3 regions of the Faecalibacterium sp. Marseille-Q4896 genome follow, and region 1 is predicted to be linked to each of the others. Evidence: riboswitches for the same ligand, from Rfam matches in the RefSeq annotation. Region 1 holds a riboswitch; each other region holds the start of a gene.
What was found. Region 1 has a riboswitch for thiamine pyrophosphate ahead of J3348_RS06505 (energy-coupled thiamine transporter ThiT). Riboswitches for the same ligand answer to the same signal wherever they lie in the genome.

Region 1 (10,544 bases):
CAGACTTTTGACTGATTTTTTCCGTAGCCTCCAAGAAATCAAAAAGAAAAGCACCATACTTCAAACGAAGTACAGTGCTTTTTTGGTGGAGAATACCGGGATCGAACCGGTGACCTCTTGCATGCCATGCAAGCGCTCTCCCAGCTGAGCTAATCCCCCATAAAATCCAAGAAGCGAACCTCTTGGATGGAGTTTTTTGTTGGGAATTGATTGTCGCAGGACTATCTGACTGGGGGTGTGTTTTGATACCAACCGGGCTCCCAGCTGAGCTAATCCCCCAGATGTTCGTGCCGTGCCTGACGACGTGATTTATTATATCAGCACATCCGGGAGTTGTCAACTGTTTTTTGAAAAATTCTGCAGCAGTTTGTCTGCCATCGGGAAATTGTTTTTGAACGGGTTATTCTCATTCCATCCCTGCGCCGTTTTCCCACAGCCTGCTAAGTTTTTATGCAAACAAAAACCCCGCACAAAACAATTGCTTGTCTTGTGCGGGGTCTTTAGCTCTTTTTATCTGACACAGCAAACGCTATGTCAAATCAAGCCCTCCAGCTCATTCAGAACAGGCTAGGCTTACAGCAGCTTGTCTGCCTGGCTATTGCCCTTGACTTCCAGACCAATGGAGCTGCTGCCCAGGGTGTAGATAGCAGACAGGCCGCCCAGGATCTGCATGCCAGCGTTCAGAGCGCCAACAGCAAGGCCCCAAGCGTTGTTCTCGAAGGTGCCGTAGCCCTTGTTGTAAGCCTTATCCAGATTCTTAATAGAGTAGCCGATCACATCGCCGGGAACATAGTTGCCATCGAACAGCTCGCCCAGCAGATTGGTGGTGTGCTTAGCCAGGAAAGCGTTGCCAACGATCTTGATCACGTTAGCGGAAACGTTCTGCCAGTTAGCAGTGGTCATAGCAGGAGCCAGGACATCAACCAGGCTACCACCAACAACGTAGGTCATCTCGTTTTCTGCAACAGCAGAGAAGTTTGCAGGCATCATCATAATGAATTTCTCCCTTCAAATTTAGAAAGATATTTGCAAGCCATTTGTTTGGCTTACGTCCCTTACTAGGATGGCAATAATATACCACACTTTCCAGAAATGTTCAAGTACTTTTTTGAAAAAAATGTGAAAAATGTGATAGACTGTGAAAATCCGGTCTCAAAATTCTTACAGAAGCCGCTTTTTTGCACACAGCGACATGGTTTTTTGCAGAATTGGAAGATACTGGAATTTGAAAGGGATCGTGTATGAAAACCGTGATCTATCTGGACGAACTGCTGCTGACGAACTTTCTGGCCGCAGCAGCACTGCTTTTGGGCGCAGGGCTTTTGTGTGCGCGGCAGTGCAGCGGCCTGCGGCTGATGGCGGGCAGTGCGGCAGCGGCAGCAGCTTCGCTGGGCATTCTGCTGCCGGAGCTGCCCGGCCCTGCAGCTTTCCTTTATAAGGTGTTCACCTGCTGTGCTGCTGTAGCTGCGGCTTACGGTGTGCCGGGCCTGCGCAATTTTGTGCAGCTGTGTATGTGGTATCTGCTGCTGAACCTGCTGCTGTGCGGAGCCGTGCTGCTGCCCGGAGTGCAAAGCGCAAATCTCTGCGTCTATCTGCCGCTGTCTCCGGGCCGGCTGCTGCTATGCTGCGGTGCAGTGCTTGCCGTGCTGCGCGGTGTACTGTTCTGTTTTGGCCGTGCAGGCACCCGCTGCTTTGCCGCCGTGCTGGAGCTGGAAGGTGCAGCCCTCTCCGTACAGGCTTTCTGCGACACCGGCTTCTCAGTGCAGGACCCGCTGACCGGGCAGGCAGTGGTTCTGGTCTATTATCCCGCCGTGCGCAGTGCCCTGCCGCAGGAGCTGCGCACATTTCTGGACCGTTATTTTGCCTGCGGCACGGCACCGCCGCCGGAGCTGCGGGTGCGGCTGGTGCCCTGCACCACCATTGCCGGGCACTGCGTGCTGCCTGCCGTTCCGGCCAAGGCCCTGCGCACCAGCAAAGGCAGTGCAGCGGGCATTCTGGCCGCATTCTGCCGCCCGGAAACACAGCAGCCATGGACAGCTCTGCTGGGCAGCGAACTGGCCGTACAGCTGGGCATCCGCTGAGAAGCGTTTGATGCGATCGATACTTATAGATGTACAGGAGGGGTATTCATGTTTCATGTTCTGCACCGGTTCTGGCGTTGGCTCCTTGCACGGCTGGGCTATTGCGGCGGCGCACATTTTCTGGCGGGCGCGCCCAGCCTGCCCCCGCCCCTGACCCCGGAACAGGAAAAGGTCCTGCTGGCTCGTATGGCTGCAGGCGATGCCGCTGCCCGGGACGACCTGATCACCCACAACCTGCGGCTGGTGGTGTACCTTGCCAAAAAGTACGAAAGCAGCGGTGTGCCTGCCGAGGACATGATCAGCATTGGCACCATCGGGCTGATCAAGGCGGTGAACACCTTCACGCCGGAGCGCAGCATCAAGCTGGCCACCTACGCCAGCCGCTGCATCGGCAATGAAATTCTGATGTACTTACGCAAAAGCTCCAACCGCCGTCAGGAAGCCAGCATCGACGAACCGCTGAACGTGGATGGCGACGGCAACGAGCTGCTGCTTTCTGATATTCTGGGCAGTGATGAGAACCAGATCAGCCAGCGGCTGGAACAAGATGCGGAGCGCGCCGTTCTTCGCCGGGCCGTGGACAGCCTGTCCCCGCGGGAACGGCAGATCATGGAGCTGCGCTTTGGTCTGGCGGACGGCATTGAGCGCACCCAGAAGGAGGCCGCCGACGCACTGGGCATCAGCCAAAGCTACATTTCCCGGCTGGAAAAACGGATCATCCACACCTTAAAAGTACAATTGGAAAACGAGTGAGGTGAAAAAACGCGGACTGCCGCCCGCTGGGCTTGACAATCCACGCTGATTCGCGTATAATAAAGCTACAAAAGGCGCTGGCCCTGCAAACGGCTAGTTCCTTACCGGATTAGTCAAGAAAAGATGACCGCTCGGATTGGGACTCGAGGCGGTCATTTTTTCTTTTTGTCATCACTGTGAGAAACAGTCCATGTAATTTCAAACGTAACGTAGATTGCTCCGCCGAGAAGCGTGAGCAGAAGCACGACCTGTTCGAACGTCATGGTGCATCCCCCCTTTCCGCCCTTGGACATCCGGGGAGAACGAGATCTTCAAGAAAAAATCGTCTTTAGCCGGCACCCAAGTACCGGTAAGGACTAGCCGCCTGCGTTTGTGGGCACAGCGCCTGATGGCGGCGTTGCCGCCGCAAATACAGCATATCATAGATCCGCACAAAAAACAATATTTTGCCGCGCTTTCCTGCCAAACGGGAAAGCGCACAGTTTTTTCCACGCATACAATGCCGCTGCGCATCCCATACTCCCGGTGAAGATCAAAACAGACCGGGGGCGTTTGGATGTACAACAAAGTGGAGCTGTGCGGCATGAACACTGCAAAGCTGCCTGTGCTGACCGAAGCCGAAAAACGGGAGCTGCTGGCCCGCGCCCACGCCGGTGATGCAGCAGCCCGGGAACAAATGGTGGAAGGCAACCTGCGGCTGGTGCTCAGCGTGGTGCAGCGGTTCGCCCAGCGCGGCGAAAATCTGGACGACCTGTTTCAGGTGGGGTGCATCGGCCTGATCAAGGCCATCGATCATTTTGACCCCGCCCAGCCGGTGCGCTTCTCCACCTACGGCGTGCCCATGATCATTGGCGAGATCCGGCGTTTTCTGCGGGACAACAATGCCCTGCGGGTGAGCCGCAGCCTGCGGGATACCGCCTACCGGGCCATGCAGAGCCGCGAAGCGCTGGAAAAGCAGCTTGGCCGCGAGCCGACCATGGACGAGATTGCCCAGAGCGCCGGGCTCACCCGCCGGGAAGTGACGGCGGCGCTGGAATCGGTGGTGGAGCCGATCAGTCTGGAAGAGCCGGTGTACACCGATGGCGGCGATGCGATGTATGTGATCGATCAGGTGCGGGACCCGGACGGCGAGGACAGCTGGATCAGCGGGCTGCAGTTCCGGCAGACCGTGGCCGGGCTGACCCCGCGGGAAAAGCGGATCATGGAGCTGCGCTACCTGCAGGGCAAGACCCAGATGGAGGTGGCACAGGAGATCGGCATCAGTCAGGCACAGGTCAGCCGGTTGGAAAAAGGCGCACTGAGCCAGTTCCGCACCCGGGACTGAACCTAAAAAAGGCGGCACAGCTTCCGTTTTGTTCGGAAGTGTGCCGTCTTTTATCTGCGGCTGTATTTGCGCCGGGTGGCCGCACCGCCGCGCAGATGCCGCTCTGCCTTATTGCAGGCCAGAACCGCCCGCACCTGCCGGAACAGCTCCGGCTGCAGCGTCCGCAGCCGCACCGCAACATCCTTGTGCACGGTGGACTTGCTGCACCCGAACACCGCTGCCGCCGCACGCACTGTGGCCCGGTTGGCCGCGATATATTCGCCCAGCTGTACCGCCCTCTGTTCGGGGTCTCCCTTCATATCCAGACTCCTCCCATTGTGAACTTATGGTACAGCCTATGCACAGGCCGGGGCAGATATGTTCCGCCGGGGCTTGACTTTTGCGCCGGACGCGCTATACTTTTGCATGGACATAAAAACAGGGGTGCCGAAAGGCTGAGATCCGCGTTTTGCGGAGTACCCTTTTACCTGACCGGACAATGCCGGCGTGGGAGTTTGCAGAACTGTCCGTTCTTTCACAAACCCCGTGCGCCTGCTGGAAAGCGGGCGCATTTTGTTTTTGTGTACTATTGTTCTGAGAAGAGGAATCCCTATGACCAAAACCTATTCCAAAACCCGCATTCTGGTGGAGGGTGCGCTGATGATCGCCCTGTCCACCGTTTTGAGCATGATCCAGATCCCGCTCATGCCCCACGGCGGTTCCATCACCCTGTTCAGCATGGTGCCCATTCTGGTAATGAGCTACCGCCACGGCGCAAAGTGGGGCATCATGACCGCTTTCGTCAACAGCCTGATCCAGCTTGTGCAGGGCCTTGGCAATCTGGCATACTGCCAGACCCTCACGGCACAGGTGGGCTGCGTGCTGCTGGACTACCTTCTGGCCTTCACGGTTCTGGGCTTTGCCTGCCTGATCGCAAAGCCTTTCCGCAGCCGCACCGTGGGTGTCGGTGTCAGCGCCTTTGTGGTGTGCCTGCTGCGCTTTTTGTGCAGCTTTCTGTCCGGTTACATCGTCTGGAAGGACTACGACTACGCTTTCAGCTGGATGACCGAAATCGGCTTTCCCGGCATCTCCAACATGAGCGTGGACGGTCTGTGCTGGCTGTACAGTGCCGTGTACAACGCCACCTACATGCTGCCCGAAGCCATTCTGACCACGGTCCTTGTGGTGATCCTGATCCGTGTCGCACCGCAGATCTTCGACCCGCAGAACGCAAGAGCGTAAGTTTTTTCGCAGTCATTTTTCCCGCCGGGAAGGGCATTTCCCCGGCGGGAATTTTTTTGCAGAAAATCCCAAAAAAGCTGTTGACAATCCGGCAAAGCGCTGGTATAATTACTCCTGTCGTCAGGCACGGCACAAACATCTGGGGGATTAGCTCAGCTGGGAGAGCGCTTGCATGGCATGCAAGAGGTCACCGGTTCGATCCCGGTATTCTCCACCAGAAGGAAAAGCACCGCACGGAAACGTGTGGTGTTTTTTGTTGTTACCGACCAAAGGAGAAACTATGAGCTACGCGATCGTATTCAGCAGTAAAACAGGCAACACAAAATTATTGGCAGACACGCTGCACGCCTGTCTGCCACAGGAAAACTGCTGCTATTTTGGCACCCCGGACCCTGCTGCCATGGAAGCAGACGACCTCTATGTGGGCTTCTGGACAGACAAGGGAAACGCTGACGAAAGCACTTTGGACTTTTTGAAGCAGCTGCACGGCAAAAATATCTTCCTTTTTGGCACCGCCGGCTTTGGCGGCAGTGAGGAGTATTTCAACAAGATCCTGAAAAAGGTGGAGCGTTCACTGGACAGGAGCAACACGGTCTTCGGCCGTTATATGTGTCAGGGCAAGATGCCGCTTTCGGTACGCCAGCGGTATGAGGGCATGAAAAAGCAGCCGATCCATCTGCCCAATCTGGATGCACTGATCGAGAATTTTGACAACGCCCTTTCTCACCCGGATGCAGAAGATCTGGAACGGTTAAAGCAGGCAGTAAAATGATCAAAAGGCAGCGGTTTTCCTCAAACAGAGGAAGCCGTTGCCTTTTTTGCTTAGCGGATGGTCCTACGCTCCTGCCTGCGGCTCCGCGGTTCTTATCCCACGCTTCTTTTATAAAAGAACAGGTACTGCTGCACGATGCCTGCTTCCAGCCCGAACTGCGGGAACGGGTCCTGCCCGGCAAACTCGTCCCGGATGAGCCGTTCGATCCAGACATCCACCGGCACACGGCCCACACGGCCATAGCCGAACAGACACACGCAGTTTGCCACCTTTTTGCCCACACCGTCCAGTTCCATCAAACGGGCAAAAAGTGCTTCATCGGGCAGGGAAGCCAGCTTCTTCAGGTCCAGTGTGCCCTCTGCCGCCTGCTGCGCCGCATGCAGCACGTAGCGGGTGCGGTAGCCAAGACCGCACTCCTGCAGCGCCTGCTCCCCGGCACAGCAGAGCGCTTCTGCCGTCGGGAACGCATACACCGGCCCTTCGCTATCGCTGCCCAGCCGCTCGCCAAACCGCTCCGAAAGCAGCTCTACCGCCCTGCGGATAGCCGGGATGCTCTTTCGCTGCGAGATGATGAAGCTGACCAGCATCTCCCACTCATCCTGACGCAGCACCCGGATGCCCCGGCCATATTCCATGGCACGCTGCAGAAAGTCGTCCCGGCTGTCCAGCTTTCCGCGCAGGGCGGCATAGCTGCGGCCAAGGTCGAAGTAACCGTGCCAGAAGGTTTCCCATGTGCCCGGCTCACACCGCACCGTGTAGGTTCCGCTGCGCAGTGGTCTGAGGTAAAGCAGCTGTCTCCCGGAAACAAACCGATACCAGCCCTCCGCCTGCTTCCGGGGGCGAAAGCACTGGCCGCTTTCCAGAATTTTGTCCGGGTCGAAATCATCCCGGATCTGAACCGTTTTCTCTTCCAGCTCCATTGCCCCCATCACAGCTCCAGCTCCCGGTACACTTCGCCTTCCAGCGTTTTCCAAAGGAAAGTCTCCCCTTCCAGTGTCATATAGCTATGTGCACTCCCCTCCTTCGGGATGCTCACAGAACCGGGGTTCAGGTAGAGATTGCCTTCGCCGAACTCTGTCCACGCCGGAATGTGGGTGTGGCCATGCAGCAGGACATCCCCCGGAACCAGCGGTGGCAGGTTTTTCAGGTTGTGCACATGACCGTGGGTAGCGTAAACGAGCCGCCTGCCCACCGGCAGCACCGCATAGTCGGCCAGAATGGGAAAATCCAGCACCATCTGATCCACCTCAGCGTCACAGTTGCCCCGCACGCACAAAAGCGCCGGCTTCAGCCCGTTCAGGAGCGGGATGACCTCCTTCGGGGCATAGCCCTCCGGCAGGTCGTTGCGGGGGCCGTGATACAAAAGATCCCCCAGCAAAAGCAGCCGGTCTGCTCTCTCCCGCTCAAACGCTTTGATCATTTTTTTGCAATAAAACGCCGACCCGTGCAGGTCGGATGCGATCATCCATTTCATGGCAGGATTCTCCTTATTTTATAAAGTATCTATTTTTATTTTAGCCTCCCGGTGAAAAATGGTCAAGTCTATAAAAGTCATACTTTATCTGTTTGACCTCTTGACATCTGCCGGAAGCCGTGTTATCCTACAGTTAATAAAATTCGTGTGGATTTTTACAGCAGTATGCTACTTTTCGCCACACAATGACTTCAAAAAAGCCATTGTGTGGCTTTTTTGCGTCTGCTTTTATCTTCGAGCAGTCTCGCCCTGACGATTCCGCGGCTGCAGTAATTCATTCCTTTTCTCTACAGGAGCAATGCAAACACTATGAACGAGACCTTTATGAAAGAAAAACCGGTGCTGCCGCTGTTGGTATCCATGGCGCTGCCCAATGTTATTTCCATGCTGGTGAACAGTCTGTACAACATCGTGGACAGCCTGTTCGTGGCCCGCATCAGCGAAGACGCCATGACTGCGTTGTCGCTGGTGTTCCCGATCCAGAATTTTGCCAACGCCATCGCCATCGGCTTCGGTATCGGCATCAATGCCATGATCGCACTGTACCTTGGCGCGGGCGACCACAAAAAGGCCGAGACTGCCGCCACCCACGGTATGGCGCTGAGCCTGATGCACGGCATTCTCATCACCATTGTCAGCATTGTCATCATGCCGGGCTTTTTGCGCCGGTTCACCAGCGACGCAGGCCTGATCGCATCCGGCATCACCTACTCCACCATCGTATTCCTGTTTGCCACCATCAACATGGCGGCACTGGCCTTTGAAAAGATGTTTCAGGCCGTGGGCCGCATGAAGGTGACTATGGCGGCGCTGATCTTTGGCTGTGTGTGCAATATCCTTCTGGACCCCATCCTGATCTTCGGCCTTGGCCCGGTGCCTGCCATGGGCATTGCGGGTGCGGCCCTTGCCACCGGCATCGGCCAGCTGCTGAGCCTGTGCGTTTACCTTTTCGTTTACGTCCGTACTGAGCTGCCTATCCGACTGCGCCGCAGCTGCCTGCGCCCGGATGCTGCACTGGACGGCAAACTGTATGCCATCGGCGTGCCGGCCATCCTCAATCTGGCCCTGCCCTCTCTGCTGGTTACCTTCCTGAACGGCCTGCTGGCGGGCTTTTCCCAGAGCTACGTGGTGGTGCTGGGCATTTACTACAAGCTGCAGACCTTCCTGTATCTGCCCGCCAATGGCATCGTGCAGGGTATGCGCCCGCTCATTGGCTACAATTACGGTGCCAAACAGCACGCCCGCGTGAAAAAGCTCTACGAACTCACCCTCATCATGAGTGCTGCCATCATGGCTGCGGGCACGGTCATCTGCCTGTTCGCTTCCCGCCCGCTGATGCAGCTGTTCACTTCCAACCCCGAAACCGTCGCCATCGGCCAGACTGCCCTGCGCATCATCTGTCTGGGCTTTGTGGTTTCTGCCGTATCCACCACCTCTTCCGGTGCACTGGAAGGCCTTGGCAAGGGCGCAGAATCGCTGGTCATCTCGCTGTGCCGCTACATCGTATTCATCATGCCGCTGGCCGCTGTGCTGTGCCATTTCCTTGGTGCCAACGGCGTGTGGCATGCATTCTGGATCACCGAAGTGCTGTCCGCCATCGTGGCTTACCCGGTGTACCGCAAGGCAGTTGGAAAGTGCTGAGCCTTCTTGAAAGCGCTGGACGGCGAAGGACAAGTAAAATAAAATAGTTTCAAGCAGTTGAGGGAGAGTTTGCCAAAAATCCGCCCTCTTTTTTGTGCATTTTATTTGACAGTACGCAAAAACTGCGGTAAAATAAGGTGTTTGTTTTCCGGCATTTCGGCTGGAAAAGCGCAATTTAACAGAGGATGTGGGAAAAATATGATCGAGACGATCACGGCCGTCAATCAGGCGGTCAACCAATTCATCTGGGGCGTGCCCGCCATGGTGTGCATCATCGGCGTAGGCCTGCTCCTGAGCGTTCGCACGGGCTTTTTGCAGATCCGCAAATTTCCCTACGCCATCAAGACTACCATCGGACGCATGTTCCACAAAAAAGACGCTTCCGATGGCGCCATGACCCCCTTTCAGGCGGTGTGCACCGCGCTGGCCGGCACCGTGGGCACCGGCAACATTGCCGGTGTGGCAGGCGCAATCGCCATTGGCGGACCGGGTGCCGTGTTCTGGATGTGGTGTTCTGCCCTGCTTGGCATGTGCACCAAGTTTGCCGAGGTCACGCTGGCGGTGCACTACCGTGAGCGCAGCGAGACTGGCGAATGGGTAGGCGGCCCCATGTACTACATTAAAAACGGCCTGAGCAAGCATTGGCAGTTTCTTGCTGTGCTGTATTCCCTGTTTGGCGTGCTGACCGTGTTTGGCACCGGCAATGCCACACAGGTAAATACCATCGTTGCCGCTATCGATACCGCTCTGCTGGAGTACGGCGTGGTGGGCGGCGGTGCGCTTTCTACCCTGAACCTCGTGGTTGGCATCGCAGTGGCCATGCTGGTGGCCATGGTGCTGCTGGGCGGCATCAAGCGCATTGGCAGCGTGAGCGAAAAGCTGGTGCCCTTTATGGCTCTGTTCTACATCGTGCTGTCCGTGGGCGTTATGGTGCTGAACTTTGAGCGCCTGCCCTATGTGTTCGAGTCCATCATTGCGGGTGCGTTCAACCCGGCAGCGTTCACCGGCGGCACCATCGGCAGCCTGTTCGTCAGTATGCAGAAGGGTGTGTCCCGCGGCATTTTCTCCAACGAGGCCGGCCTTGGCACCGGTTCCATTGCCCACGCCTGCGCCGACACCAAAAAGCCGGTCAAGCAGGGCATGTTCGGCATCTTTGAAGTGTTTGCCGATACCATCGTCATCTGCACCCTGACTGCCATGGTCATTCTGTGCAGCGGCACCACCGTGAACTACGGCACCGCCGCCGGTGCAGAGCTGACCATCAGCGGCTTTACCACC
Region 2 (10,544 bases), on a different contig from region 1:
CGCAGCATCGACAAAGAACTGTTTGATGATCTGGAATACAAGATTATCGCTAAACCGCTCATCCCAAAGCTGCGCCGCAGCTACACCCTGCCGGACGGTTCTGTGCTGGAAGTGAACCATGTGGACGAAGGCCAGCCCACCGAGTTCTGGTACGCCGAGGTGGAGTACCCCACGGTGGAAGCAGCCCTTGCATGGCAGCCGGAAAGCTGCGGCCTTGGCGATTACCTCAAGGATGAAGTGACGAACCAGCCCGGCCAGAGCATGGGCGAATACTGGGTGGAGACAAGAGGATGAAAAAAGTAAAACTCAAACTGGAACTGCAGTACAACTCCCCGGTGATCCTCACATTTTTCCTGCTGTCACTTCTGGTGCTGTTCCTCGACCAGTGGACGGACGGGTGGACGACGATGCATCTGTTCTGTGTCTACCGCTCCTCGCTGAAGGACCCGCTGTTCTACATCCGGCTGTTCGGCCATGTGCTGGGCCATGCCAGCTGGGACCACTTTCTGAATAACATGCTGCTGCTGCTCGTTGTTGGCCCGCCAATGGAAGAAAAGTACGGCAGCAAGCCGCTTTTGTGCGGCATGGTGTTCACCGCTCTGGTCACCGGCGTGCTGCAATGCGTGCTGTTCCCGCGTTCGGGGCTGCTGGGCGCGTCCGGCATCGTGTTCATGCTTATCATGCTTTCGTCGCTGGCGGGCTTCTCCGGCGGCATCCCGGTCACCATGCTGCTGGTTGCAGCGCTGTACTTTGGTCAGCAGGTGTACGATATCATTTTTGTGCACGACAATGTAGCAAACTTCATGCACATTGTGGGCGGCTTATGCGGCACTGCCTTTGGCTACTACAGTGCGTTGCACAGCCGCCGCAGGCCGGCAAAAGCGGTGAAGTTTTCCAGCACGAACAGCCGCCGGAAGCGCTGAACCCACTGTGGACATAGGCTGATTTTAAAAAATTTGCAAACAGGTATTGACAAACGAAAAATCCGTGGTTTAATATAGCCAAATTCAATACACTAAACCGTTGAAGCGGAGATAACGGCGAACCATGCCTGTACAGAGAGCCTGCGCAGCTGAGAAGCAGACCGGAAACAGTTCGTCAAGGAAAGTGTGACTTTGCGTTATATTTTCCCGAAATGGACCGCTGAGGGTGCAGGGAACTGCGGAGAACTTTCGCCGCACAGTATTCTGCAACGTAGGGCATACGTCAGTTGCCGGGGATGTGTTGGCATCCCGCCAAGTGCATGGGGTCATGCCCATGAAGTCAGGGTGGCACCGCGGATAGAAGGCCAAATTTTATTCGTCCTTGACAGAAGAGAGTTCTTCTGTTAGGGGCGTTTTTCTTTTCCACTCCCTCGGCAGAAGAGCCGGGGGAGTTTTTGTTCTACCGGGAGGGAAAAAGCCATGAAGATACGGCCCACACTGGACGAAGTATGGAGGGTTAAAAAATGATCAAGGAAGCCATTGTGAAGATCGTCAGCAAACAGGACCTGACCTATGACGAAGCCTATGCCGTGATGAACGAGATCATGAGCGGCGAGACCACTCCCACCCAGAACGCAGCTTTTCTGGCGGCGCTTTCCACCAAGAGCGCCAAGGCTGAGACCACGGACGAAATTGCGGGCTGCGCCGCCGCCATGCGCGACCACGCCACCAAGGTGGACACCGGCATGGATATCTTTGAGATCGTTGGCACCGGCGGCGACAACGCCCACAGCTTCAACATCTCCACGCCGGAGCAGGCAGCAAAAATGACGGGCATTGCCGATGGTGCCATTGTGGGCTCGGCCATCATCAAACTGCTGGAACAGTACGGCAAGGATGCACCGGAGCACATTGGCGCATATGTAAAAAGCATGAAGGACGCTGTGCGGGAATACACCATTTAGTGCAGCATAGGGCTCCCATGTTTCCGGCACGAAGGCTCATGCCTGCGGCTGCGGCCACGAAACCCTGAACAAAACAAATGCACCCGGTTGCTGCGGTTCTGCCCACAGGCCGGGTGCATTTTATATTTTAGGAAAAATTACAGGTCACTGCGCGGGGAAGCTGCCATGGCCCAGAAGTTCAGCTCGTGCTCCGAGCAGGCATGGAAGATCTCGCGGCAGCGGGCAAGGCGCTCGTCGCTCAGGCCTTCGCAGACTTTTTCTGCAAACGCGGCCCAGTCGCGGCAGGCCGCCTCATAGCCCTTGTCAGCATAGTCCACCACCAGCGCACCATAAAGGGTATCCTGCACGGAAGGCTTTTCTTCCAGCAGTTTCTGGAAGATCCAGCCATAGCTCAGCATACAGGGCAGGCAGGCCATCATACACTCGGCCGCGCCATCGCCATTTTTGGCGGCTTCGATCATAGAGTCCACATAGGCACGGTTCTCCGGCCGCAGCGGCAGGCTCTGGATGCCTTCATCGGTCAGTCCAAAGTGCTTGAGATAGTGCAGGCGGGCTGCATCCTCGCTCTCATTCACGAAGGAAAGCAGGGAATAGTAGGTGCGGATGGTCTGCATATCCTTTGCCTTGGTCATGCCCCAGGCAAACACCTTGGCATATTCCCGCAGGTAAAGACTGTCCTCCACGATGTAGCCCTTGAAGCAGGCTTCATCCAGTGTGCCATCCGCAAGGTGGGTCAGAAATTCTGAGTGCAGACATTGCTCCCACACAGGCAGACTTTCCTGCACCAGCTGCTGCACAAAGGTCTGCTCACTCACCCACAAACTCTCCCTTCAGTGCAAACATATGGTCCATCGGGCCGGAGCCGTGGCCCAGATCCAGCATGGCAGAAAGACAGCCGGAAATGTAGGCCTTTGCGCGCTCCACAGATGCATCCAGATCATAGCCCTTTGCCAGATTAGACGCAATGGCGCTGGATAGGGTGCAGCCGGTGCCGTGGGTATTGGGGTTTGCAATGCGCTTGCCGCGGAACCATTTGCCGCAGCTGTCCCGCCACAGAAGGTCGTCGGCATCGTTGATCTGGTGGCCGCTCTTGCACAGCACGGCACAGTGGTATTTCTCGCTGATCAGCTTTGCAGCGGCCTCCATTCCGGCCGCATCGGTGATCTTCATGCCGGAAAGGATCTCAGCCTCCGGAATGTTGGGGGTGACCACCTCTGCCATGGGCAGCAGTTTTTCGGTCAGTGCCTGCACGGCATCGTCCCGCAGCAGCTTGGAGCCGGAGGTGGCAACCATCACCGGGTCCACCACGATATGCTTTGCGCCGTAGGTGTGCAGCTTTTCGGCGATCACACCGATCAGCTCTGCCGAGGATACCATGCCGATCTTGACGGCATCCGGGTAGATGTCGGTAAAAATGGCGTCGATCTCCTGTGCCAGAAATTCGGGCGTGGCTTCAAAAATGCCGGTCACACCTGTGGTGTTCTGGGCAGTCAGTGCGGTAATGGCGCTCATGGCGTACACGCCGTTTGCAGTCATGGTTTTGATATCGGCCTGGATGCCAGCACCGCCGCTGGAATCGCTGCCGGCAATCGTCAATGCAGTTTTCATGGTTACAACTTCCTTTGCAAAAAATGCGGAAATGCCCGCAAAGAGGCACCTCCGCACTTTGAAGCAGCAGTATCTCCCTACGTTGGCATTGTCCAAATCAGGTCACAGGTCTGGGCAAACAGCCCACTCTCAGCCTGCTTTTGCAGGCTCCCTTTTTCTGCGTTCAAGAATACCACAGTGCCGCTGCATTTGCAAGGGGATGGCCCTTTTCAATCGGCCCGCTGCGTGGTAAAATGGAAAAAACAAAGGGGGAAATACCATGAACATCACGGTCTATCTTGGAGCAAATGCGGGCAATGATCCTGCGCTGGCGGAAGCTGTCCGGGAACTGGGCAGCTGGATCGGTGCAAACGGGCACCGCCTTGTGTACGGCGGCTCCCGCAGCGGCCTGATGGGTCAGCTTGCCCAGAGCGCGCTGGACGCAGGCGGCACGGTGACCGGTGTGGAACCGCAGTTCTTTGTGCAGCAGGAGCTGCAGCACGATGGCCTGACCGAGCTGATCGTCACCAAGGACATGACCGAGCGCAAGACGAAGATGATCGAGCTGGGCGATGCCTTCATCGCATTCCCCGGCGGTACCGGCACGCTGGAAGAGATCGCAGAGGTAATGTCCAAGGTCTCGCTGGGCCAGTTGGACGCGCCCTGCATCCTGTATGATCTGAACGGCTACTACGACAGCCTGAAAGCACTGCTTGCCAAAATGATCGAGAAAGGCCTTTCCACGCCGCAGCGCCAGCAGGGCATCCGATTTGCGGCGAATCTGGAAGAGATCACAACAATTTTGAATAAAGCCTAAAAGGAAACGCTTCCCCGGCCGGGAAGCGTTTCCTTTTTATATCATTCTCCCAGTGCAGTGCGGATATTTGCAAGCACCTTCTGGCTCAGCAGCACAAAAGCCTGCTTGGTGCGTCCGGCAGAAACATTCGCGCAATGCACATTCTCACGGGCAAAGAAGTCTTCGCCCACCGGGCCGGCAGCGGCACGGGTGTCACAGAAGAAGTGGGTGCCCGGCAGAGCAAGCCACTGTTCCAGAGCAGCAGAGTCAAAGCCCGGGCCGATGGAGGTGTTGAACAGCACCTTGCCTGCGCCCAGCTGCGCAAATTCGTCCTTGCCCAGCAGAAGGACATTTTTGTTCAGGCAGGTGAACACCACCTCGCTCTCGGTCAGCAGCTGTGCCAGCGGCTTATAGGCCATGCCCACAGCTTCGGCATCCGGCTTGCGGGTGCGGCTGTAATAGGCAATGTCGGCGCCCATGAACTGCAGCGCGTCGGCGATCATTTTGCCGGACACACCCAGCCCGATGATGCCTGCCTTCAGCCCGGTGATCTCCACCGGCTCGTCCCGCAGCATGGGCATCCCAAAACCGTGCAGGATGCCGGTGAGCTCATGCAGGACGTACTCCACAACGCCGCGGTCGCCGTAGTCCCGGATGCCCAGCACTTTGATGCCGCGGGTGCGGGCGTAGGCGATATCCACATTGGCGCTTTCCTCAGAATACAGGCTGCAGCACATGCCGATGTAACGGATATTCGGGCAGCGCTCGATCACATTTTTGCCCATGCGGGAGGTGTAGCTCAGAAGTACAGCATCGGCATCTCCGATGCGCTGCACGATCTGGTCATCGCTGGCCGGGATATCGCGGTACAGCACCACTTCTTTTGCGTACTGATGCAGCGCTTCCTCGGCGGAAGGAATCAGGCTTACCGGCTCAATGGCCACCAGTTTGTTGAACATCTGCAAAGCCCTCCTTTAGTAGAAGCATACAGGGGAGGAGAGGTTGCGCAGCAGGGCAACTACGCTCCAACCGGCAATGGCGCTGGTGGAAGAGCAGATATCCACCACGGCCTTCACGCCCTCGATCTCGGCGGTGATGCGGTGGTCGTCGCCCACCCAGCCGGGTACCGAGTGCATGGTCACGCCGGTGATCTCCGGGCCGGTGGTGGCCAGCGAGGTGGCAACAGCCACATTCACGCGGCGGGGGAAGGTGGCAATGGCCTGCTTGGCATTGCCGGTGAACACGGTGGTCTTTTCGGTATCGGTCAGCAGGTGGTCGGCCCATACCGGCGTGTTGCGGAAGCCCTTGGCTCCGGTGTGGGTCTCAATGCCTGCCGTCTCGGCCAGCTTCTGCGCCTCGGCCATCAGAGTGACGGTCTGCAGCACATCAAAGCCGCCAATGGCACCGCTTGCCAGATGCACCTTGGCACCGCCCTCCACGGCAGCGGCCTTGACCTGCTCGTAAAAATCAAGGTCCGCAAAGGCACCAATGGAAATAATGACCAGATTCACGCCTTTTTTCAGTACAGGCACAGCCATGGCGCGCACAGCCTCCACCGAAGCGGTCTCCACGATGTACTCCGGCTCCAGCGCCAGCAGGGCATCCACATCGTCACACACGGCACAGCCCACCGTTTCGGCAGTCTTTTCCGCCGAAGCACGGGTGCGGCTGGTCACGCCCACCAGCTCATAGTCCGGCAGCAGACCGTTCTTCCATGCGTTGGCCACAATGCCGCCCAGAAATCCGCAGCCTACAATGCCAAATTTTGTTTTCATATCCTAAACTCCTTTTTCTGCTTTTTCCAAAGAAAACAGCTTTCTGCTTTTTCCAAAGAAAACAGCATATTCCATTAAAGTATATCATATCAAAACAAAAAATGATATAATAAGGCGCAAGAAAGGAGAAGGCTATGTCGAAAACAAAGGAGCTTTTCTGGACGTTTTTCAAAATTGGTGCGTTCACGTTTGGCGGCGGCTATGCCATGGTGGCTTTGCTGCAGAATGAATTTGTGGAAGAGAAAAAGTGGGTGACAAAAGAAGAATTTCTGGACATGGTGGCAATTGCGGAGTCTACGCCCGGCCCGGTGGCGGTGAACAGTGCCACCTACATCGGCTACAAGATCGAGGGTACGGCAGGTGCGGCAGCGTCCACGGTGGCGGTATGTCTTCCGTCCTTCGCGGTCATTTATCTGATCTCGCTGTTCTTTGACCAGTTCCTCCGCCTTTCGGTGGTGGCAAGTGCGTTCCACGGCATTCAGGTGTGTGTGATCTATCTGATCCTTTCCGCCGGACTGAAAATGCTGAAGCAGCTGGAACACAGCGTCTTCAATATTGTCATCCTGACCACGGTTGCGGCAGCGATGGTGGGCTGTTCCATTGCAGCAGTGTCATTCTCTTCCATTTTTTACATCCTGTTCAGCGGTGCGGCCGGGCTGCTGGTGTATGCAGTACAGCAGCTGCGGAAGGGGGAGAAGAAGCCGTGATCTATGTAGAACTTTTCTGGAATTTCCTCATGATCGGTGCGTTGTCCTTCGGCGGCGGCTACGGCATGATCTCGCTGGTGCGGGAAACGGTCTTAGGACACGGCTGGCTGACGGAAGGCGAATTTCTCAGCTTCATTGCCGTGTCGGAATCCACACCCGGCCCGCTGGCCATCAATATGGCCACCTTCATCGGTGCTTCACAGGGCGGCTTCTGGGGCGCGCTGTGTGCCACGCTGGGTGTGGTGCTGCCGTCTTTTGTGATCATTCTGCTCATTGCATCGGTGCTGCAGAATTTGATGAAATATGCCGGTGTCAATGCAGTTCTTGGCGGCGTTCGTCCCTGTGTGGTGGCGATGATCCTGGCAACTGCTGTCAACATGGCGCTTTCTACGCTGGCCGGGTTTGCAGCGGACAAGGCAGGCATTGCACCGGATCTCCGTTCCATTGTGGTGTTCCTGCTGCTGTGGGGGCTGCATGCCCTTTGCCGCCGGAAAAAGGGCAAAGCACCATCGCCCATTGGGATGATCCTGCTCTCTGCAGGACTGGGGATCCTGTTCTGGGGAATATAAGAATAAGCATTGCACGCTGCCTGAGGGGCATCCTGCTTCTGATGACAGCTTCTGAAAAATGCGCCGGGAGGTTCCCAATAAACCTTTCCGGCGCATTTTGCTGCAAAAAAACCGGGCACAGAAAAAGTTCCGTGCCCGGTTTGATCGTTCCTTGAACTAAGAGTGCTGCCTGAATTATGCGGCAACAGAAGAAGCAGCTTCGCTGGAAGCAGCCTCAGAAGAAGCGGCCTCAGAAGAAGCGGCCTCGCTGGAAGCAGCCTCAGAAGAAGAACCGTTCTCCTCTGCAACAGCGGAAGAAGCGTTCTCATCGGCCTCAGCAGCAACAGAAGTGCTGGTAGAAGCAGCCTCGGAAGAGGATGCAGCAGTGGAGGAAGCAGAGCCGCCGCAAGCGGTCATGCCAACAGCCAGAGCCAGAGCAACAACAGCAACACAAACATTCTTGAGTTTCATATCTAAAATCTCCTTGCCATACGCAAATGTATTTTGCAGAAGGCCCTACAGGAAGTGCCTTTCTGCAAGTGGATATTCTAGTCTTTTTTGCGAAAAAATCAAGAGCTTTTTTGGCTAAGAAGTGAGATTTCAATGATAATCTACGATTTTGTTATAATTTATCGCTAAAAGTCAAAGAGTTTTTGTTAAACTGATCGAAGCACAGGGAGACTCAGGAAAGAATTTTTTACCGCGTTGTAATCACTTTGTAATTTCTTTCATTGTTTGTTCACTTGAATCAAGACGGGAATGCATGTTCCCTAAAGAGAAATAAAGAAATGCAAAAGTGAGGATGATGCGGCTCCGGAAACGGAAAAGAACTATTTGTCACCTGACAGTTGACCTGCGGAGAAAGAAAAGATGGTAAACTTTGTGCAGCGAACCTGAACAAAAATATCAAAAAATGACAAGTGCTATTTGAAAGTGATTTTTATTGGACATAAAAAGTGGATAATACAGACACAGCAGGGGATGAACGGGTTCACTGAAAATAAAACATGTGTTTTGGAGGAAATAAAGATGAAGTACTATGTTACATTGACCGGACTCAACTACCGCTTCGGCACTCAGCCGTTTACAGTAGGCCAGAAGGTAAAGCTGGTCAAGGAGCCGGAGAATGACTTTGACCGCGAAGCCATCCGCGCAGAACTGCCGGGTCTGGGCAAGGTGGGTTATGTGGCCAACAGCACTCACACCGTGCTGGGCGACTGTTACAGCGCAGGCCGCATCTATGATAAGATCGGCGCTGCTGCCACCGCAAAGGTGAAGTATGTGCTTGCCAATGCGGTGGTATGCAGTGTAAAGGCGGCGGATATGGGGCAGACTGGCCTGCCGCCGGTCGATCCGGCTACGGGTCTGCCCTTTGGCAACGAAGAAGATGCCATCGCATTCTGACAGAAAAGCCCGCCACACAAAATACAGTGTGACGGGCTTTTCTGCACCTTTTTGCTTCGGCGCACATACACCGGGCAAAGGGGGAATGTATCGTGAACCAGATCGTTTTCACTGCGTGGGTGCTGCTGTTCCCGGCGGCGTGCACTACACTGGGGGCAGCAGGCGTGTTTTTGCTGCGGCGGCAGTCGCGGCCCTGCACGCAGCGCATCCTGTGCGGCATGGCAGCGGGCATCATGCTGGCGGCCAGTGTGTGGAGCCTGCTGCTGCCTGCTATCCAGCGCGGACAGACTTTGCCGCTTCCGGCATGGATTCCATCGGCAGTGGGGCTTGTGCTTGGCGCAGTGGGCCTTTTGCAGGTGGAACAGTTTGCCGGGCAGCTGCTGGCAGGCGGGGCCGGGCACGGCGGACGTATGGTGCTGGCTGTAACATTACACAACCTGCCCGAGGGTATGGTGGCGGGCCTTGCCGCTGCACTGGCATTGACCGGGGAGCCGGATGCCATCAGCGGTGCACTGGCGCTGAGCCTTGGCATCGGCCTGCAGAATATCCCGGAAGGTGCAGCAGTCAGCCTGCCGCTGGCCCATAACGGCCGCACCCGCAGTCAGGCGTTTTTTGCGGGAGCGGCTTCCGGGCTGGTAGAGCCGTTGGGGGCATTGCTTGCCTTTGCTCTGGCCGAATGGGTCAGTACTGCGCTGCCGTGGCTGCTCAGCGCGGCGGCGGGCTGCATGGTGTGCGTGACCGCACAGGAGATGATCCCGCAGGCCGTGGAGGGCGACGAGCCTGCCGGTGTTGTAAGCATCGTGCTGGGATTTGCGCTGATGATGGCACTGGATGTGGCATTGTAAGAAAAAAGGGCTGTTGCAAAATCAATGCCGTTAAAATAACAGGATAAAAGCAAAGCGCAGTACAAAACGCGAAAGCGCAGAGAATGTACTGCGCTTTTTGGATTTTAGAGAACATCACATTTTCTGACTTTGGGCTATCCTATTTGATCGTTTCATGCGTGGGCCGTGAAATGATACCTCCCACCCCTTGCAATCTGCCTGCGTTTATGGTACAATATTCTGGCATTCAGAAGGATGTGTCGGACAGCGCCTGCTGCGTGGTTCGGCATACGGATGCGGGTCCTGTACGATGGATTCGCTGTGAACCAGGTCAGGTGGGGAACCAAGCAGCCTTAAGCAGTGCGTTCGTGCGTTTCAGTAAGCCTGCATCCGTATGCCGAGTTACGCAAGGCGGGGACAAAACCCCGTCAGCGCTGTCCTTTTTATTTTGCAGGAAAGGGGAGAGAACCATGTACCGTGCCTTGTACCGCAAATGGAGACCGCAGCGTTTTGAGGATGTGGTAGGCCAGCGGGCCATTGTTACTGCGCTGAAAAACCAGATCACGGCAAACCGTGTGGGCCATGCCTACCTGTTTACCGGCGTGCGCGGCACCGGCAAAACCACCTGCGCCAAGATCTTTGCAAAGGCAGTCAACTGCCTGCATCCGGTCAATGGAGACCCCTGCGGCGAGTGTGAGATCTGCAAGGGCATCGATAACGGCAGCATTCTGGACGTGGTGGAGATGGATGCGGCTTCCAACAACGGTGTGGACGATATCCGCGATCTGCGCGACGAAACAGCTTACACTCCCAGCGCCTGTAAATATAAGGTATACATCATCGATGAGGTGCACATGCTGTCCACAGCGGCATTCAATGCGCTGCTCAAAACGCTGGAAGAACCGCCTGCCCACGTCATCTTTATTCTGGCAACCACTGAGATCCAGAAGGTGCCCGCCACCATTCTTTCCCGCTGCCAGCGGTACGATTTTACCCGCATCGGGCCGGAGGATAT
Region 3 (10,544 bases), on a different contig from region 1:
CCATTGCGGTGGCCTTTGCCATGTTTTCGGCCATCCCGGTGCCGCAGTTCGACTGGAACGAAAAAAATATGCGCTACGCCATGTGCGCCTTCCCGCTCATTGGTGTCGTTATTGGTGCGGCGTGGTGTGCGTGTGGCGCGCTGCCCCTGCCGGGCCTTGCCAAGGCGGCGGGCTTTGCGCTGATCCCGGTATGGATCACCGGCGGCATCCATCTGGACGGCTATGCCGACACCTGCGATGCCCTTTCCAGCTACGGCGACCGAGAAAAGAAGCTGGAAATATTAAAAGACCCCCACTGCGGTGCCTTTGCGGTCATCCGACTGTGCAGCTATTTTCTGGCCTATTTTGCCCTGTGCACCTGTGTGAGTTTTACACCCCGCGTGGGTGTGCTGTGGGTTCTGGCACTGGTGCTGGAACGGGCGCTTTCGGGCCTTGCGGTGGCATCGTTCCCCATGGCAAAAAACACCGGTCTTGCACACACCTTTGCCACTGCAGCAGACAAAACTGTGGTGCGCCGGGTGCTGGCGGTGCTGGCCGCAGTGCTGTGCGTGGGTATGGCGGCGCTGGGCGGCTGGGCGCTGGTGCTGGCAGCGCTGGCGGTGCTCTGGCGCTACCATGCCGTGAGTTGGAAGCAGTTCGGCGGCATCACCGGCGACCTTGCCGGGTGGTTTTTGCAAAAGGCCGAGCTCTGGATGCTGGCGGCGCTGTGTGCCTGCCAGTGGGGAGGGCTGCTATGATCTTTATTACCGGGCCGCTCTACAGCGGCAAGCGCACCTTTGCGCAAACACTTCCCGGCAAGCGTCTTTCGGACGTGCAGGTATTGGCTGCCGATGCCGCCGACCTGCCTGCCTTGGCAGACAAGCTTGCCCATGAATACGATATCCTCATCGCCACCGAGGTAGGCGGCGGTGTTGTGCCGATGGATGTCAAACAGCGTGCAGACCGCGAGGCGGCGGGCAGGCTTGCCTGCCTGCTGGCCGCACGGGCAGAGTGCGTGGTGCAGATGTTCTGCGGCATCCCCACGGTTTTGAAAGGAGAATTGTCTCAATGCTGATCTATCTTCTGCGTCATGGCCAGACGGAATACAACGCCCAGAAGCGTTATCAGGGCCAGCGCGATATCCCGCTCTCACCCGAAGGCGCTGCCCAGCTGCGCCGGGCAGATTTTGACCCCGATGTGGTCTATGTTTCCACCCTGCAGCGCACCAGCCAGACGGCGCGCATCCTGTTCCCGGAGGCAAAGCTTGTGCCGGTGGACGGCCTGAAAGAGATGTGCTTTGGCAGCTTTGAGGGCCGCAATTTCATCGAGATGGAAAAGGACCCCGAGTATCAGGCATGGGTGAAGGCCAACTGCGAAAGCCCCTGCCCGGATGGAGAGCGCAAGACGGATTTTTCAGACCGCATCTGCCGCACCGTGGCAGAGCTGATCGATAAAGCTCTTGCCGCAGGCGAAGAACGGCTGGTCATTCTGGCCCACGGCGGCACCCAGATGGCCGCCATGGAGCGATTTGCCGTCCCCCACAGGGACTACTATGCATGGTGCGGACCTAACGCGGGCGGCTTTGTGCTGGATGCAAAGGACTGGACGGAAAAGCATCTGCTGTATCTCGTGAAGACCGTCCAGTACACAAAGGAGAGCAAGGCATGATCCTTCAGGCAGTTGTCGGCGGTTTTGTGCTGGACGCCCTCTTCGGCGACCCGGCGTGGCTGCCGCACCCGGTGGTGCTCATGGGCAGATGCATTTCCCGGCTGGAAAAGTTCCTGCGCGCCCGCCTGCCCGGCACCCCGCAGGGCGAGCTGCTGGGCGGTGCCGTGACGGCGTTCTGCCTGCCGGTGGGCACCTTTCTGGTCACGAGCCTTGTGTGTCTGGCGGCGGTAAAGCTCAGCCCGTGGCTGGGCCTTGCCGTACAGATGTTCTGGTGCGGGCAGGCGCTGGCAGCCAAGGGCCTTGCGCAGGAGAGCACAAATGTGTATAACGAGCTGGTCCGGAACGACCTGCCCGCTGCCCGCAAAGCCGTGAGCCGCATCGTGGGCCGCGACACCCAGGACCTGACCGCCGAGGGCGTGACCAAGGCCGCGGTGGAAACGGTGGCCGAAAATGCCAGCGACGGCGTCATTGCGCCGCTGCTGTATATGCTCATCGGCGGGGCACCGCTGGCGCTGACCTACAAGGCTATCAATACCATGGACAGCATGCTGGGCTACAAGAACGAGAAGTACCTTTATTTTGGCCGTGCAGCCGCGAAGCTGGACGATGTGGCCAACTACATCCCCAGCCGCATTGCCGCCCTTTTGTGGGTGGCCGCTGCGGCCTTTACCGGCAACGATGCCAAGGGCGCATGGCGCATCTGGCGGCGGGACCGGCGCAACCACGCCAGCCCCAACAGCGCCCAGACCGAAAGCGCCTGCGCCGGTGCACTGGGCGTGCAGCTGGCCGGCCCGGCTTACTATTTTGGCGAATATTACCCCAAGCCTACCATCGGTGATGCCCTGCGCCCCATTGAGCCGCAGGACATCCTGCGCGCCAACCGCATGATGTATGTGGCAAGCGGCTTTGCGCTGGCATGGGGTGCAGCAATACGGGGGTTCCTTGCATGAAACAATTGACCCATGGCGGCGACTGGGCGGGCTACCGCGCCGAGTTTGGCCGCGACCCGCTGGATTTTTCGGCCAATGTCAGTCCGCTGGGCCTGCCGGAAGGGGTGGCAAAGGCCATTACGGCAGCGCTTGCCACGGCCGACCGCTACCCCGACCCGCTGTGCCGGGCCCTGCGTGAAAAACTGGCGGTGGCTGAGGGAGTGCCCGCCGAATGGCTGCTGTGCGGCAACGGCGCGGCAGACCTCATCTTCCGGCTGGCGCTGGCTGCAAAGCCCCGCACTGCACTGGTAACGGCCCCCACTTTTGCCGAGTATGCCACCGCCCTTGAAACGGCAGGCTGCACGGTGGAACGGCATTTTTTGCGGGAAGAAAACGATTTTACGGTGACGAAAGATCTCCTGAACGCGGTGCACCCGGGTACAAATATGGTGTTCCTCTGTCAGCCCAACAACCCCACCGGCCAGCTGGCAGAGCCTGCCCTTGTGGAAGCGCTGCTGCGCAGATGCGAGGCCGTGGGTGCGGTGCTGGCCGTGGACGAATGCTTTCTGGATTTTCTGCCGGAGGGCGAAGGCCTTTCGGCAAAGCATCTGCTGAAAAACAGCAAAAAACTGATTATTTTAAAAGCCTTCACCAAGCTTTACGGCATGGCAGGCGTGCGTCTGGGCTATTGCCTGTGCTCTGATACAGAGCTGCTTGCCCGGATGCGGGCAGCGGGCCAGCCGTGGGCGATTTCCGGTCTGGCACAGGCGGCGGGCATCGCTGCGCTGGACGAGACGGAATATGTGGCGAAGGTGCGTGCATTGATCGAAGCACAGCGGCCTGTGCTGGCAGACGGCCTGCGGGCGCTGGGCCTGCGGGTGATCGAGGGCCGGGCTAACTATCTGCTGTTCCGCGCGCCGGAAGCGCTGGGCGAAGCGCTGCGCCGCAAGGGTGCGGTACTGCGCAGCTGCGGCAATTATCCGGGCCTTGATGCCAGCTGGTACCGCACCGCCGTGCGCACAGAAAACGAGAACCGGCAGCTGCTTGCACTGCTGGCCGAAACCCTGCCGGAGGTGGCACAATGAGCAAGGCAAAATGCATTATGGTGCAGGGCACCATGAGCGGTGCGGGCAAAAGCCTGCTGTGCGCGGCGCTGTGCCGCATCTTTGCGCAGGATGGCTACCGCGTGGCCCCTTTCAAAAGCCAGAACATGGCCCTGAACAGCTTCGTCACCCGCAACGGTGCAGAGATGGGCCGTGCTCAGGTGGTGCAGGCACAGGCTGCAGGCGTGGAGCCGGATGTGCGCATGAACCCCATCCTGCTCAAGCCCAGCAGCGATGTGGGCAGTCAGGTGATCGTGAACGGCAAGGCCCGGGGCCAGATGCCTGCCGCCGCCTACTTTAAAATGAAGCGCAGCCTTATCCCGGACATTCTGGAAGCCTACAACAGCCTTGCCGCCGAGAACGACATCATCGTGATCGAAGGCGCGGGCAGCCCGGCAGAGATCAACCTGAAAGCCGACGATATCGTGAACATGGGCCTTGCAAAGCTGGTGGATGCGCCGGTGCTGCTGGCGGGCGATATCGACCGCGGCGGCGTATTCGCGCAGCTGTACGGCACTGTGGAGCTGCTGGAAGCCGACGAGCGTGCCCGCATCAGGGGGCTCATCATCAACAAGTTCCGGGGCGATGTGGAGATCCTGCGGCCCGGCCTTGCCATGCTGGAAGAAAAAACGCAGCTGCCCGTGCTGGGCGTGGTGCCGTACCTGCGGGTGGAGATCGAGGACGAGGATTCTCTCTCGGATCGTCTGGAAGCAAAAAGCACCGTCAAACCGCTGGATATCGCCATCCTGCGCCTGCCGCATGTGTCCAACTTCACCGACTTTATCCCGCTGGAACAGCACCCGCTGCTGGGCGTGCGGTATGTGCAGCGCACCCGCCAGCTGGGTGCACCGGATCTCGTCGTCCTGCCCGGAACCAAGAACACCATGGACGACCTGCGCTGGCTGCGGGAAAGCGGACTGGAAGCGGCGGTGCTCAGGCTTTCGGCAGCCGGTACGCCGGTGCTGGGCGTGTGCGGCGGCTACCAGATGCTGGGTGAACAGCTCTGCGACCCGGCAGGGGAGGAGAGCGGCACCCCCTGCACCCTGCGGGGCCTTGGCCTGCTGCCCACCACGACGGTGTTCGGCACCGAAAAGCACCTGACCCAGACCGCAGCCTGTGTGACCACAGAACCCTTTGCAGGCGCAAAGCTGACGGGCTACGAGATCCACGCAGGCCGCACCGAGGTGCGGGGCAGTGCGTTCTGCATCCTTGCAGACGGCACGCCGGAGGGCTGTGTGCAGGACGGTGTATTCGGTACCTACCTGCACGGCCTGTTCGACACCGGCGAACTGACCGAAAAACTGACCGCATTTTTGTGCAAACGGAAGGGCATCGATCCGGCCGGGGCCGAGCTTATCCCCATGGAGCAGTACCGTCAGCAGCAGTTTGATCTGCTTGCCGATGGTGTGCGCGCGGCACTGGATATGCCCGCTATCTATGCCGCCATGGGAATGCAAAAAGGAGACAACACATGACACCGCAGCATCATCTGCCCGCCGACATTGAACGGACGAGCATCTCCATTATCACAAGGGAACTGGACGAGCTGGGCCTGACCCCGCCGCCGGAGACGGCTGCGGTGGTCAAGCGGGTCATCCACACCACCGCGGATTTCGACTATGCCAAAAATCTGCGCTTTACACCCGGCGCGGTGGAAGCCGCAGTCAAGGCCCTGCACGCGGGTGCTTTCATCGTTACCGACACCAATATGGCGCTTGCGGGCATCACAAAGCCGGGCCTGAAAAAACTGAACGGTGAAGCCATCTGCTACATGGCAGACCCCGCTGTGGCCGAAGCCGCAAAGCAGGCGGGCACCACCCGTGCCGTTGCCGCCATGCACCGCGCTGCTCGGGAGCACCCGGGGGCCATTCTGGCCATTGGCAATGCGCCCACGGCCCTTTTGACCATTGCGGAGGAAATGGAAGCCGGTCTGCGGCCTGCATTGGTCATTGGCGTGCCGGTGGGGTTTGTGAATGTGGTGGAAAGCAAGGAAGTACTGTTTGCCGCCTGCGAGCGATACGGCGTGCCTGCCATCGCCGCCATGGGCCGCAAGGGCGGCAGCAATGTAGCTGCAGCCATCTGCAACGCCCTCATTTACTCTGCCACCGAAATGCTGGACCCCTCTGCCAGAGGGTGGAACGGATAAGGTGGAAATAGCATAATATCAAAAACCCGGAACCCTTTTTGAGCCGTTTTGGCCGAGAAAAGGTTCCGGGTTTTGTTCATGATTTTTTCAGAGAGCTATTTTGCAACAGCCCCATTTTCACGGAAAAGGTCCGAACCGAGCACGGCATCCACACTGCCGGCATCAGGCTGCGGGGAACGCCTTGTTCCACACTTCGATCACCTTGAACTTCGGGGCCCAGCCTTCGGGCTCAAAGCGGTCGCCCTTGGCAGCCATGGTGCCCTGCTCGGTGCACCACTGTGCGGCCTTGGCCATATCAGGGTCGGTCACATCCGCAAAGGCGGGTGCGCCTGCGGGTTCGGGCCTGCCTGCGGTGTTCCACACCAGCATCGAGCCTTTTGCATTGCTTCCCGTGATTGTAACATTGCGCATACCCGTAATGGTAAGGCCCAGGCCACCGTCCATTCGTGTATCATTGGTGCAGACCAGAACAATATCCGTGCTGCGTCCACCTTGAAAATACCATATTTCACCTTCTTTTTCAATAAAACCTGCGTGAAACGCCCCAAAAACTGCGTGAAAAACGTTTTGCACCGCTGTGCGCGCCTTTGCCCCCTCTTGCAATTTGTGCGCAAAGGGTGTAGAATACAGTCACAATCAAATACAGGGGAGCTTGTGAAGCAGGCTGAGAGGAAGTATCCAAACTTCGACCCTTTTACCTGATGCGGATAATGCCGCCGTAGGAAGTCAGAATGGATGATTTTTTGCAGGAGGCACCGCGGAAGGTGTCTCCTGTTTTTTGTTGTGTACCTATTACCATTAAGGAGGATACCTTGTACTTTTCTGCGGAAGTGCCGCAGCGGGCTGAGGGGGAGCGCCCTGAGCTTTGTGACCGTCAGCGATGGGAAGCCGTGTTCCGGCGTGAGAGGAGACCAGCAAGTCTCGACCGCTTCTTATAGTTCCTGCGCCGGGTCTGGCACCGGGTGCGGGCTGTTTGCGGAGGCGCTGTATGGTTTTTGCTGCTTCCGCAGGTTTGGAAAGGAGCCTTGCCTTATGAAAAAACTCTCTGTGAAAAAGCTGGCGCTGGCCGGCATGCTGTGCGCTCTGTGCGTGGTGGGCAGCGTATTCAGCTTCCCCATGTTCGGCAGCAAATGTGCACCCATCCAGCACATGGTCAATGTGACCTGCGCGGTGCTGCTTGGCCCGTGGTGGGGCGTGGGCGTGGCCTTTGTGGCCTCGCTGCTGCGCAACCTGCTGGGTCTGGGCAGCCTGATGGCCTTCCCCGGCAGCATGTTCGGCGCACTGCTGTGCGGCCTTGTGTACCATAAGACCAAAAACATCCTTGCCACCATGGTGGGCGAGGTGTTCGGCACCAGCATTCTGGGCGGTCTGTGCGCTTACCCGGTGGCCATCTTCCTCATGGGCAAGAGCGCTGGCGACATCGCGTTCTATGCCTACATCGTGCCGTTCCTCATCTCCACTGCAGTGGGTTCCATCATTGCGGGCGTGCTGGTGTACAGCCTGCAGCGCTCCGGCGCACTGCGCTCCATGCAGAACAGTCTTTCCTGACGGAGGGGCACCCGAATGTTCAAAACAGAATTCGAGAACCTGCGCCGCACCTGCCCGCTCATCCATAACATTACCAACTACGTCACCGTGAACGACTGCGCCAACATGGTGCTGGCCTGCGGTGCTTCGCCCATCATGGCCGACGATGCTGCCGAGGTGGAGGACATCACCACCATCTGCGGCGGTCTGAACATCAACATCGGCACCCTGAACAGCCGCACCATCACCAGCATGCTACTGGCGGGCAAAAAGGCAAACCAGCTGGGCCATCCTGTGGTGCTGGACCCGGTGGGTGCGGGTGCATCCCGCCTGCGCACCGACACGGCTTTCCGCCTGCTCCGGGACGTAAAGTTCACCGTGATCCGCGGCAACATCTCAGAGATCAAAACGCTGGCCTCCGGCGCGGGAACCACCAAGGGCGTGGATGCCGATGTGGCCGATAAAGTTACTGAGGAAAATCTGGATTCTGCCGTGGCCTTTGCCAAGGCCTTTGCAGCCCAGACGGGTGCCGTTATTGCCATTACCGGTGCCATCGACATCGTGGCCGATGCCGAAAAAGCCTACTGCATCCGCAACGGCAATGCCATGATGAGCAGCATCACCGGTACGGGCTGCCAGCTTTCGGCCCTGACGGCGGCGTTCGTCACCGCCAACCCCGGCCATCCGCTGGAAGCCGCTGCAGCTGCAGTGTGCGCCATGGGCCTTGCGGGCGAGACCGCCCACAAGCGCCTGACCCCGCTGGACGGCAACTCCACCTACCGCAATTATATCATCGATGCCATTTACAATATGACCCCGGATCAGCTGGAAGAAGGAGCAAACTATGAAGTGCGATAAGCAGAACATGCTTCTGTATGCCGTCACCGACCGCGCATGGGTGGGCAAACAGACCCTCTATGAACAGGTGGAGAGCGCCTTGAAAGGCGGTGTCACCTGTGTGCAGCTGCGTGAAAAAGAGCTGGACGACGAAGCTTTTCTGAAAGAGGCTGTGGAGATCCATGCTCTGTGCCAGCGCTACGGCGTGCCGTTCTTTGTGAACGACAATGTGGACATTGCCATCCGCTGCCACGCCGAGGGCGTGCACGTGGGGCAGGAGGATATGGCCGCAGCGCAGGTGCGCGCTCGTGTGGGCGAGGGAATGATGATCGGCGTTTCCGTCCACAGTGTGGAGGAAGCACGGGAAGCCGTCAAGCACGGCGCAGACTGCCTTGGTGTGGGCGCAGCCTTTGCCACCCACACCAAGACCGATGTGGATGTTCTGCCCCACGAGACCCTGAAGGCCATCGGTGATGCCGTGGACATCCCGGTGGTGGCCATTGGCGGCATCCACAAGGAGAACATCCTGCAGCTCAAGGGTACCGGTGTGGATGGCGTGGCCCTTGTGAGCGCCATCTTTGCAGCAGACGACATCGAGACCGAGTGCCGGGAGCTGAAGGCGCTTTCCGAGCAGATCATCTGACCGATCCCGCGGCAAACCGGGGACACCACCTTGGGCCGCGTTATAAAATTCATGGAGAAAACCAACATGAAAAGCGTATTTTGCGCAGGTGCCGGCATCCAGAACGTTCTGTTTTTTCTGAATGACGGCTGCCTTTCCCTACCCTTGTATGACCAGCACCCTGCTGTTCAGAGATAAACTGTCATTTGGAGGAACAGAGCGTATGCAGACTTATACCACTCAGATGGATGCTGCCCGCAAGGGCATCATCACGCCGCAGATGGAGATCGTGGCAAAAAAGGAATACCGCACCACCGAGGAGATCCGCCAGTGGGTCGCCGAGGGCAAGGTTGCCATCCCCGCCAACAAGCACCATGAGTGTTTGAACCCCGAGGGCGTCGGCTCCATGCTGCGCACCAAGATCAACGTGAACCTTGGCGTCTCCCGCGACTGCAAGGACTACAACGTGGAGATGCAGAAGGTGATGAGCGCCGTCAACATGGGTGCCGAAGCCATTATGGACCTTTCCAGCCACGGCAACACCCAGCCCTTCCGTCAGAAGCTGACCCACGAGTGCCCGGTGATGATCGGCACCGTGCCGGTGTACGATTCGGTCATCCACTACCAGCGCGATCTGGCTGAGCTGACCGCACAGGACTTCATCGATGTGGTGCGCCTGCATGCAGAGGACGGTGTGGACTTTGTCACCCTGCACTGCGGCATCACCCGCAAGACCATCGAGCAGATCCGCAAGCACAAGCGCAAGATGAACATTGTCAGCCGCGGCGGCTCTCTGGTGTTTGCATGGATGAGCATGACCGGCAACGAGAACCCCTTCTACGAGCACTTTGACGAGATCTGCGAGATCTGCGCCGAGCACGATGTGACCATCTCGCTGGGTGATGCCTGCCGTCCCGGCTGTCTGGCTGATGCCACCGATGTGTGCCAGATCGAGGAGCTGGTGCGTCTGGGCGAGCTGACCAAGCGCGCATGGGCACACAACGTGCAGGTGATGGTGGAAGGCCCCGGCCATGTGCCCCTGAATCAGGTGGCTGCCAACATGGAGGTGCAGAAGAGCATCTGCATGGGCGCACCCTTCTATGTGCTGGGACCCCTGGTCACCGATATCGCCCCCGGTTACGACCACATCACCGCTGCCATCGGCGGCGCTGTGGCTGCAGCCAGCGGTGCAGCTTTCCTGTGCTATGTGACCCCCGCCGAGCATCTGGCTCTGCCCAATGTGGACGATGTGAAGCAGGGCATCGTGGCCTCCAAGATCGCTGCCCACGCCGCCGATATCGCCAAGGGCATCCCCCACGCCCGGGACATCGACGATAAGATGGGCGATGCCCGCCGTGTGCTGGACTGGGATGCACAGTTCGCCTGCGCACTGGATCCGGAGACCGCAAAGGCCATCCGCGATGCCCGCCTGCCGGAGGACGACCACAGCGACACCTGCAGCATGTGCGGCAAATTCTGTGCCGTGCGTAGCATGAACAAGGCGCTGGCCGGTGAGTACATCGACATTCTGTAAAAATCTTCTGTTTTGCGCGCAGCAGCGCGCATCTTCCTCCGCCGCCCGGTATGACCGCCGGGCGGCTTTTGTGTTGTAATTCCAAAAAGATTGTGTTAAAATAACAATAAGGCGCTGATTGCAAAATTGGTGGTCATGCTTTCTATCCCGTATCGCTGGTTTTTCTATTTCTACATAGAACAAGCAGAGGTCCGGGAGG

Region 2: it holds a riboswitch for thiamine pyrophosphate, as region 1 does, so the genes downstream of both, thiD (bifunctional hydroxymethylpyrimidine kinase/phosphomethylpyrimidine kinase) here and J3348_RS06505 (energy-coupled thiamine transporter ThiT) in region 1, are expected to answer to the same signal.
Region 3: it holds a riboswitch for thiamine pyrophosphate, as region 1 does, so the genes downstream of both, thiW (energy coupling factor transporter S component ThiW) here and J3348_RS06505 (energy-coupled thiamine transporter ThiT) in region 1, are expected to answer to the same signal.

Annotation. Positions count from the first base shown of each region.
Region 1 is NZ_JAFREG010000003.1:62,753-73,296, forward strand. Features, by position in the region: tRNA gene J3348_RS06475 (tRNA-Ala) at 84-159, opposite strand; gene J3348_RS06480 (hypothetical protein) at 574-993, opposite strand; gene J3348_RS06485 (sigma-E processing peptidase SpoIIGA) at 1,242-2,081, shown strand; gene J3348_RS06490 (sigma-70 family RNA polymerase sigma factor) at 2,130-2,834, shown strand; gene sigG (RNA polymerase sporulation sigma factor SigG) at 3,391-4,158, shown strand; gene J3348_RS06500 (sporulation transcriptional regulator SpoIIID) at 4,209-4,457, opposite strand; TPP riboswitch at 4,568-4,667, shown strand; gene J3348_RS06505 (energy-coupled thiamine transporter ThiT) at 4,750-5,379, shown strand; tRNA gene J3348_RS06510 (tRNA-Ala) at 5,521-5,596, shown strand; gene bilS (flavodoxin family protein BilS) at 5,660-6,151, shown strand; gene J3348_RS06520 (DNA glycosylase) at 6,244-7,080, opposite strand; gene yfcE (phosphodiesterase) at 7,080-7,625, opposite strand; gene J3348_RS06530 (MATE family efflux transporter) at 7,935-9,266, shown strand; gene J3348_RS06535 (sodium:alanine symporter family protein) at 9,465-10,544, shown strand, end outside.
Region 2 is NZ_JAFREG010000001.1:341,627-352,170, reverse strand. Features, by position in the region: gene J3348_RS01960 (CYTH domain-containing protein) at 1-294, shown strand, start outside; gene J3348_RS01955 (rhomboid family intramembrane serine protease) at 291-923, shown strand; gene J3348_RS14355 (tryptophan synthase subunit alpha) at 1,448-1,888, shown strand; gene J3348_RS01940 (TENA/THI-4 family protein) at 2,026-2,703, opposite strand; gene thiD (bifunctional hydroxymethylpyrimidine kinase/phosphomethylpyrimidine kinase) at 2,696-3,496, opposite strand; TPP riboswitch at 3,553-3,660, opposite strand; gene J3348_RS01930 (TIGR00730 family Rossman fold protein) at 3,756-4,292, shown strand; gene J3348_RS01925 (D-isomer specific 2-hydroxyacid dehydrogenase family protein) at 4,334-5,230, opposite strand; gene J3348_RS01920 (aspartate dehydrogenase domain-containing protein) at 5,246-6,046, opposite strand; gene J3348_RS01915 (chromate transporter) at 6,181-6,753, shown strand; gene J3348_RS01910 (chromate transporter) at 6,750-7,322, shown strand; gene J3348_RS01905 (hypothetical protein) at 7,497-7,772, opposite strand; gene J3348_RS01900 (HIRAN domain-containing protein) at 8,331-8,705, shown strand; gene J3348_RS01895 (ZIP family metal transporter) at 8,798-9,550, shown strand; RNA gene ffs (signal recognition particle sRNA small type) at 9,824-9,922, shown strand; gene dnaX (DNA polymerase III subunit gamma/tau) at 10,000-10,544, shown strand, end outside.
Region 3 is NZ_JAFREG010000002.1:85,012-95,555, reverse strand. Features, by position in the region: gene J3348_RS04400 (adenosylcobinamide-GDP ribazoletransferase) at 1-737, shown strand, start outside; gene J3348_RS04395 (bifunctional adenosylcobinamide kinase/adenosylcobinamide-phosphate guanylyltransferase) at 734-1,054, shown strand; gene J3348_RS04390 (histidine phosphatase family protein) at 1,048-1,647, shown strand; gene cbiB (adenosylcobinamide-phosphate synthase CbiB) at 1,644-2,597, shown strand; gene J3348_RS04380 (threonine-phosphate decarboxylase) at 2,594-3,661, shown strand; gene J3348_RS04375 (cobyric acid synthase) at 3,658-5,154, shown strand; gene J3348_RS04370 (precorrin-8X methylmutase) at 5,151-5,825, shown strand; gene J3348_RS04365 (hypothetical protein) at 5,988-6,269, opposite strand; TPP riboswitch at 6,460-6,567, shown strand; gene thiW (energy coupling factor transporter S component ThiW) at 6,858-7,373, shown strand; gene thiM (hydroxyethylthiazole kinase) at 7,389-8,210, shown strand; gene thiE (thiamine phosphate synthase) at 8,197-8,832, shown strand; gene thiC (phosphomethylpyrimidine synthase ThiC) at 9,035-10,345, shown strand.